DNA from 2 places in the Mycolicibacterium helvum genome. Region 1 is predicted to be linked to the other one. Evidence: riboswitches for the same ligand, from Rfam matches in the RefSeq annotation. Region 1 holds a riboswitch; the other holds the start of a gene.
What was found. Region 1 has a riboswitch for glycine ahead of gcvP (aminomethyl-transferring glycine dehydrogenase). Riboswitches for the same ligand answer to the same signal wherever they lie in the genome.
Positions count from the first base shown of each region.

Region 2: it holds a riboswitch for glycine, as region 1 does, so the genes downstream of both, gcvP (aminomethyl-transferring glycine dehydrogenase) here and gcvP (aminomethyl-transferring glycine dehydrogenase) in region 1, are expected to answer to the same signal.

Region 1 covers NZ_AP022596.1:5,662,397-5,666,818, forward strand. Annotated here, with positions in the region: gene gcvP (aminomethyl-transferring glycine dehydrogenase) at 1-2,613, opposite strand, end outside; glycine riboswitch at 2,655-2,762, opposite strand; glycine riboswitch at 2,763-2,860, opposite strand; gene G6N38_RS26660 (MerR family transcriptional regulator) at 2,875-3,510, opposite strand; gene G6N38_RS26665 (bifunctional nuclease family protein) at 3,753-4,247, opposite strand; gene ftsR (transcriptional regulator FtsR) at 4,296-4,422, opposite strand, start outside.
Region 2 covers NZ_AP022596.1:4,029,283-4,033,704, forward strand. Annotated here, with positions in the region: gene G6N38_RS18940 (class I fructose-bisphosphate aldolase) at 1-468, opposite strand, end outside; gene G6N38_RS18945 (Tm-1-like ATP-binding domain-containing protein) at 503-1,822, opposite strand; glycine riboswitch at 2,151-2,241, shown strand; gene gcvP (aminomethyl-transferring glycine dehydrogenase) at 2,366-4,422, shown strand, end outside.

The DNA.
Region 1 (4,422 bases):
GTCGATCTCGGCACGAATGGCGATCATCGCTTCGCAGAATGCGTCCACCTCGGCCAGACTTTCGCTCTCGGTAGGCTCCACCATGAGCGTGCCCGCCACCGGGAAGCTCATCGTCGGCGCATGAAAACCGAAGTCCGCCAGCCGCTTCGCCACATCGTCGACAGTGACACCGGTGGCCTTGGTGATGCCGCGCAGATCGAGGATGCACTCATGGGCCACCATGCCGCTCTCGCCGGTGTACAGCACCGGGTAGTACTCATCGAGGCGTCGGGCGATGTAATTGGCCGACGCGATCGCCGTCAGAGTCGCGTTGCGCAGGCCGTCGCCGCCCATCATCCGGATGTATGCCCAGGTGATCGGCAGGATCGATGCCGAGCCGTACGGTGCCGCCGACACCGCGTGCCCCTTCGGCAGCTCCTCGGCCAGCGGGTGGCCCGGCAGGAACCCCGCCAGGTGGGAACGCACCGCCACTGGCCCGACGCCGGGACCGCCGCCGCCGTGCGGGATGCAGAACGTCTTGTGCAGATTCAGGTGGCTGACGTCGCCGCCGAACTTGCCCGGCCGGGCCAGCCCCACCAGAGCGTTGAGGTTGGCGCCGTCGATGTAGACCTGCCCGCCGGCGTCGTGCACCGCCGCGCAGACATCGGCGATGTCGTGTTCGTACACCCCGTGCGTGGACGGGTAGGTGATCATCAGCGCGGCTAGCCGCTCGGCATGCTCGGTGACCTTGGCACGCAGGTCGTCAAGGTCGACATCGCCGTTCTCCCGGCAGGCCACCACGACCACCCGCATGCCGGCCATGGCCGCCGAAGCGGCGTTGGTGCCGTGCGCGCTCGACGGGATCAGGCAGACATCTCGACCGCTGTCGCCGCGGCTCATGTGGTAGTCGCGGATGGCCAGCAGACCCGCGTACTCACCCTGCGATCCGGCGTTGGGCTGCAACGAGATTGCGTCGTATCCGGTGAGACCCGTCAACCACGTCTCCAGGTCGGCGATCAGCTTGCGCAGCCCGGGGGTGTCGCCGGCCGGCGCGAACGGGTGCTGGCGGCCGAATTCGGGCCAGGTGATCGACTCCATCTCGGCGACGGCGTTGAGCTTCATCGTGCAGGAGCCCAGCGGAATCATGCTGCGGTCCAGTGCAATGTCCTTATCGGCGAGCGCGCGCAGGTAGCGCATCATCTCCGTCTCGGTGCGGTACCGATGGAACGCCGGGTGAGTGAGGAATTCACTTGTCCGCGAATCGATCTCAGGACCCGCGTAGTTTCCAGCCACCGGGGCGGCTCCGGTGAAGGCCTCGAGCACCAGTGCGACGTGTGCGGCCGTGGTGGCCTCGTCGCAGGTGATCGACACGTGGTCGGCGTCCACCCGCCAGATATTGATGCCGCGGCCCTTGGCCTCGGCCTGCACCGCGGCGGCCCGGCTTGGGACATGCGCCAACACGGTGTCGAAGAAGGTGTCGTGCACAACGTCGACGCCGGCCGCACTCAGGCCGGCGGCCAGCGACCGGGCGTGACCATGCACGCGCCGGGCGATCCCGGTCAAGCCCTCAGGGCCGTGGTAGCTGGCGTACATCGCCGCCATCACCGCCAGCAACACCTGCGCGGTACAGATATTGGACGTCGCCTTGTCGCGGCGGATGTGCTGTTCGCGGGTCTGCAGCGAAAGCCGGTACGCCGCTGCGCCGTCGCTGTCGACCGACACCCCCACCAGCCGGCCGGGGAGCTGGCGCGCATGCTTGGAGTGCACCGCAAGAAAACCGGCGTGCGGACCGCCGAATCCCATTGGCACACCGAATCGTTGGGCACTGCCGTAGGCCACGTCGGCGCCGAACTCCCCCGGCGGGGCGATGAGCGTCACCGCCAGCAAGTCGGTGCCCAGCGCCACCAGCGCCCCGCGCTCGTGGGCCTGCTCGACCAGCTTCGACCAGTCTGTCACTCGCCCGCTCGCACCGGGCAGCTGTGCGATGACACCGAAGAACTCACCTTCGGGCAGCCCGTTGCGCAGGTCGGCGGTGACGATCTCGATGCCCAGCGGCTCCGCGCGGGTCGCCAGAATGGCCGCGGTCTGTGCGAACAGGTCTTCGTCGACTGCCAGCCGGTTGGCCGGCCCCCGCGTCCCGCGGTGCATCAGCGTCATCGCCTCGGCGGCGGCGGTGGCCTCATCGAGCATCGAGGCGTTGGCCAGATCCAACCCGGTGAGATCGGCGATCATGGTCTGGAAATTCAGCAGCGCCTCCAGCCGACCCTGGCTGATCTCCGGCTGGTAGGGCGTGTAGGCGGTGTACCAGGCCGGGTTCTCCAGGATGTTGCGCAGCAACACCGGCGGCGTCAGAGTGTCGTAATAGCCCTGCCCGATCATCGACACGGCGATCGTGTTGGTGTCGGCCAGTGCCCGCAGCTCGGCCAGCGCCTCATGCTCGCTGACCGCGGCGGGCAGCTGATCGAGGCCGGGCGCCAGGCCGTTTGCGAGCGCGTCGAGGATTCCGGCTGGCAGCGCCTTGGCGGCCAGGTCGTCGAGCGAGCCGACGCCGATGACGTCGAGCATGGTCGTAACCGCGTCGGAGTCCGGTCCGATATGACGATCGGCGAACGTGGGCTGGGTGTGATCGGACACGGATGGGCTCCTGACTCGGGCGGACGCAGCCGTCAGCGGCGTCCTCTCCCTCTGTCGTCCACCCAAAACCGGGCGCCTGAGAGATTCGGCTTTGAGAGCCTTTCCCCATGGGCGGGCAACCGCGAGGTCACCGCTTTCCAGAGGCATCGTGGCCACGCGCGGTCCTGGGGCCTGAGAGGTTGACGGAGAGGTGTTGCTCCTTCGGCGTCCGTGACTGGCGGCCACGAAGCTCTCCCGCGCGAGGGCGATACGCCGCTGATTCTAGCCGATCTTGCGGTCGCGGCTCTTACGCCGCGAGGCCAGCTCGTCTTCGGGCGAGGCGATCGATTCGCCGCCGTCGGCACGCTCGCCGGGGAAGTCCGCGATGGCACCGGAGAGTTCCCGCATCGCACCACTGACCGCGATGCCGAACACACCCTGCCCACCCTGCAAAAGGTCGACAACTTCTTCGGCGGACGTGCACTCGTAGACCGTTGTGCCGTCCGAGAACAGCGTGATGTTGGCCAGGTCCTGCACGCCGCGCTGCCGCAGATGATCGACGGCGACCCGGATGTTGTGCAACGAGATGCCGGTGTCGAGTAGACGCTTGACGATCTTGAGAACGAGGATGTCTTTGAACGAGTACAGCCGCTGGCTGCCGGACCCGGCCGCGCCGCGGATGGATGGCACCACCAGCGAGGTGCGGGCCCAGTAGTCCAACTGGCGGTAGGTGATTCCGGCGATCTGGCAGGCACTTGGGCCGCGGTAGCCGACGAGTTCGTCGGGCACCGAATCATCGGGGAACAGGCCTGGCTGCACTGACTCACCGACCGGTGCGCCGACGGCCGAATCCGCCTTGAAAGAACCAGACGTCGCGCCGGCAAGGTCCAACTGTCCCTGACGTGGCTGCTCGCCCACGATGCTTCCTCTCGCCGTTCGAACTCTTGCCCCGCTAACCGCTCCACCAACCGCGTAAGCCCAGCGTCCGAGTTCATCGAGCATACGCTTGTCGACGGGCAGTCGCGCTCGTCGTCGTGATGAAAGTATGGCTGCCCTTGAGCGCGCTCCCCGGCATCCGTCGCGCGTGTCGAACCGCTACCGGCCAAGTGAGACGCATCCGTGATCTTGGCGTTCACCAGCCATGGGGCCCGAATACCCGATCAGGTCGCCTTGAAATCGTCCGGGGACACGCTGTCGAGAAACTCCTTGAATTTCTCGACCTCGTCCTCGCGGACGGCACCGGTGGACTCCTCGTCGCTCTCGTCGGGAATCAGCAGCCCGGCCTCGGCCAGCACGGCCTCTTCCACATAGATGGGCACCCCCATCCGCAGGGCGATCGCCACCGAGTCCGACGGGCGGGCCGAGACCTTGATATCGCGGTCGAAGATCAAATCGGCGTAGAAGGTACCTTCCCGTAAATCCACGATGCGCACTTCCTTGAGTGAATGCCCAAGTGCGCCAATGAGATCACGGATCAGGTCATGGGTGAGCGGCCGAGAATGCTCGACGCCCTGCTGTTCCAGCGCGATCGCGGTGGCTTCGGACTGGCCGATCCAGATGGGCAGGTAGCGGTCGCCGTTGGATTCCCGCAGCAGCAAAACCGGCTGGTTCTGGGGCTGCTCGACGCGGATGCCGACCACACGAACCTCACCCATATGTGTCTGACCTCCGCGCTCCCGTTGCCATCAATCGGAGTCTAGTCCTCAGCGGTCGAGAACGTCTCGTACAGCGGACTTGATCAGCGACGTGTGCAACGTGATTGCCAGGGCCGCGACTTCGCGCGCCAAGTCGTCGGCGCGGTCGCGGGCACCGGTCTTTGACGCCTTGCCC
Region 2 (4,422 bases), 1.6 Mb from region 1:
GCCGAAGTAGGCGTTCGGGAACTCGGCCTCGGCGATGAACGGCAGTCCGTACTCGCGGCACTTCTCGCCGATGGAACCGGTCAGCGAGATCACGTCGGCCTCGTTCTCCGGGGCGAACGGGAGCAGCGCGACGACACCGTCGACGCCGAGGGTGGCGCAGTGCTCGACCGAGGCGATGAGCCGTTCCTGGTGGGACTTCTCGCCGCGGGTCGCGGTCGCGGTGATCTTTGCGACGATGGCGACCTCGGGGGATTCGGCAATGACGGGGGAGAGGGACTGAAGCAGGCCCGGGGTGAGGAATGCACAGTTGGCGCCGCCGTTGCGGACCTTTCGGAAGCTCGTGGCGGGATCCTCGATCCCAGACATGACTTCGGGCACGCTCGTGCCATGGGAGAAGGCGAACATCACCGAGGAATTGGTGGCGGGGTCGATGATGCGACGCAGGCGGAGATCTTTACCGATGGACATTGCTACCTCTCATTGGGTGTTTATTGCGGAAGCCTCAGGCAAACGCGGGTGGGTGTGTGTGCTGCGCGCGCAGCATCGAAGTGAAGACCGCCAGTACCTGATCGATGAACGCATCGTCGTTGATATGCAGGTCGAGTTCGGTCAGCGCGACGTGGTCGGCGAGGTTCGCGCGCAGTGTGTTGATGAAGGCGCCGTCCGCTTCCGGATTCCAGAACGCTTTACCCGGGGCGTCGGGAACTGAGAAGCCGCCAGTGGGGATGAATACGTGTGTCGGACCGGTAGCCTTGTTCGCCTTGTAAGCGAATGTTTTGGCTAGCGCGGTCATTTCGTCGGCGGTGAGTCTCACCAGAGTCAGTTCGGGGTTATGCCCGAAGTACGTGCGGTCGGGAAATTCGGCAGTCGCCGCGCTCATCGGACCGCACGTGATGAAGTCGGTGCAGCCGGGGACCAGGATCTGGGGCAGCCCGGCCAGACCTGCGGCCTCCATGCGATCGGGCCCGGGGTCCATCAAGCCGCCGACGAGGCTGGCGCCGAGTTCGGTGGTGGTGTAGTCCAGGACGGCGTCGACCTGTCCGGTCCGGACGGCGTCTTCCAGTGCGCGTCCACCGGTCCCGTTGGCGTGAAATGCGATGAAGGAGATGCCGCGCTCTTCGAGGTACGCCCGAGCACGCATCAGCGGTCCGGTGGTGTTGCCATTCATCGACACCGCGACGGTTAGCGGCCGGGAATTGCCGTTGTCGGCGGCGGCGGAAGTGCTCACGCCCATGGCGGCCTTGGCGGCCCCGACGATGTAACCGGCCGCAGTCCGGTAGATCCGGGAGGTGATGGTGTTGACGCCGATGATGTCGACGACCGAGTGCATCACCGCGACATCACGGATCCCGACGTAGGGCTCGAACGTGCGGCTTCCGGAGGCCAACGGAGACACGATCAGTTTGGGAAAGCCCACCGGCAGTTCCTGCAGGGCCGGTCCTGCGATATGAATCCCGGCGCCGCCCATGCAGATCGCAGCGTCGATCTCACCGTCGGCATGCAGATGGGAGAGCAGGGCGCCGACGCCCGCCCGCAGTGCGGAGACGGCCGCGCCACGGGGCAGGGCGCTGATCTCGTCGATGCTGCTTCCGGCGGCCAGGGCGACAGTGTCCTGGTCGATGAAACGTCGGCCCTTGAGTGCGGCGGTCGACGGGTGTTCGGCGTGCCGAGCGGAGGTGTCGAGCAACAGGGGGGTGGCGTCAAACTCCTCGATGAGGTCCGCCACCGCACATAATTCGTCGGCCTTCGTGTCGAAGGTGCCGATAACCAGCACATTCGGCCGGGGGAGCCGTGCGCTTCCAGCGCGTGTGACGGAGCTCATGTCCGATGACAGTAGACGTGGCTGCCGAACAAATCAAGCCGAAATCGCATCTTTTGTTCGGTAGGCCGAACGGAAGGCGAAGTTTTTACGGGATCAGAGTGATCGCCGATCGGAATGACGAACGGGGTCAGATGGCTCGCGGTGCGCTGGGTCCGGCATGCGGCGACCCCACATCGGAAGTGGGCTAATGACTGCTCCGGCGATCGTATGGGCCGAATGTACCGTCTTGGCGCATGGTGCGGCTAGCGGTGCGTGTGAATTAGCAAGATTTCGCTCGGTTTTCCGAACGGTGTGGTTTCATAGGTTCCACCACAATTGAAGACGCTATCGACTCACAGCGGGAGAACCTCCGAATCGGAGGCGCCGTAGGAGCAAGTCCTCCCCGGGAATCTCTCAGGCCCCAGTACCGCTGCGACGAGGCAACTCTGGAGAAAGCGCCCCCAGCGGGGCGTTTACCGAAGGTGAAGAGCGCGCCCGAACGGCGCTGCAAATCTCTCAGGTCCAAGGACAGAGCGGGGAGGGTCCATCAAGGACAGCTCGCTGATGCGAGCACGAACTTGGAGAGATCCCTTGTCGCTCAACACTTCAACGCAACTGATTTTTGCTGACCGTCATATCGGACCCACCCCGGCTGAACAGCACCGGATGCTGCACGCAATCGGTCTCGGCACTCTGGACGAGTTGATCGAGGCTGCGGTGCCCTCGTCGATCCGCACGGCGGCTGCACTCACATTGCCCGCGGCGCGATCCGAAGAAGGGGTGCTCGCCGAGCTGGCACACATCGCTGCCACGAACCGGACGTGCGTTCAGATGATCGGCTTGGGCTACTACGACACGATCACCCCGCCGGTGCTGCGTCGCAACATGCTCGAGTCTCCGGCCTGGTACACCTCCTACACCCCGTATCAGCCCGAGATCTCTCAGGGGCGGCTGGAAGCACTGCTGACTTTCCAGACCATGGTCGCTGACCTCACCGGTCTGCCCGTCGCGGGAGCGTCCCTGCTCGACGAGGCGACCGCGGTCGTGGAGGCCATCCTCTTGATGCGCCGCGCGAGCAAGGATTCGGGTTCGGCAGCCGTGGTGCTGGACACCGAGTGCTTCCCGCAGACGGCGGCCGTCGTGGCCGGACGCGCCGCCGCACTCGGCATCGAGGTGATCCGGGCCGACGTGGGTGTCGGCTTACCGGATGGCGATTTCTTCGGTGTCGTGATGCAGAACCCGGGTGCCAGCGGAGTAGTCCGGGACTTGACTGCCGTCGTCGCCGATGCGCAGGAACGGGGTGCCTTGGTCGCGGTGGCCACCGACCTGTTGGCCTCGACGCTGTTCGCGCCCCCTGGAGACCAAGGCGCTGACATTGCGGTGGGATCGGCCCAACGCTTCGGCGTGCCACTGTTTTACGGTGGACCCCACGCTGGCTTCATGTCCGTACGCCACGGACTGGAACGGATGCTGCCCGGCCGGCTCGTCGGAGTGTCCCGCGACCGCGACGGTACGCCGGCCTACCGTCTGGCACTGCAGACTCGTGAGCAACACATCCGCCGTGACAAGGCGACCAGCAATATCTGTACGGCTCAGGCGTTGCTCGCCAACGTGGCCGGCATGTATGCCGCCTACCACGGGCCTGACGGTCTCGCGTCGATTGCGCGCCGCGTGCACGGCCACGCCGCGGCGATCGCCACCGGGCTGGCCACGTTGGGTCTCGCCGTCACGAACGCCGACTACTTCGACACGCTGACCGTCCGCGTCGGCCACGGCGCCAAGAAGATCGTGGCTCGCGCCGCCGCCGACGGCATCAACCTGCGTCGCATCGACGCTGCCCACGTTGGCATCTCGTGTGACGAGAGGACGACCGAGGACGTCGTATCCCGGGTGCTTGCCGCCTTCGGTGCTCGACCGGTACCGAGCTCGCCTGCCGACCTACCCGCGCATCTCGCGCGGACGTCACCGTACCTGCAGCACGAGGTCTTCCACCTCTACCGTTCAGAGACAGCGATGATGCGCTTCCTGCGGACGCTGTCGGATAAGGATCTCGCCCTGGATCGCACGATGATTCCGTTGGGATCGTGCACGATGAAGCTCAACGCTGCGGTGGAGATGGAACCGATCAGTTGGCCCGGTTTCGCGGGCATCCACCCGTTCGCGCCGTCGGAGCAGACCCGCGGCTACCGCCGGCTCGTCGAGGAACTACAGCACTGGCTCGCCGAGATCACTGGTTACGACCGAGTGTCACTGCAGCCCAACGCCGGCTCCCAGGGCGAGCTGGCAGGTCTGCTCGCCATCCGCGGATATCACCAGTCTCGCGGGGATGTGGACCGCACCATCTGTCTGATCCCGCAGTCCGCGCACGGTACGAACGCCGCGTCGGCAGTTTTGGCGGGAATGCAGGTCGTCGTCGTGGCGACCGCGCAGACGGGCAACATCGACCTGACCGATCTAGCCGACAAACTCGCGATCCACGACGAACGTATCGCGGCGATCATGATCACCTACCCATCCACGCACGGTGTCTACGAACCCGACGTTCGCCAGGTCTGCGACCTGGTCCACGAGGCGGGCGGCCAGGTCTACATCGATGGCGCCAACCTCAACGCCCTTGTCGG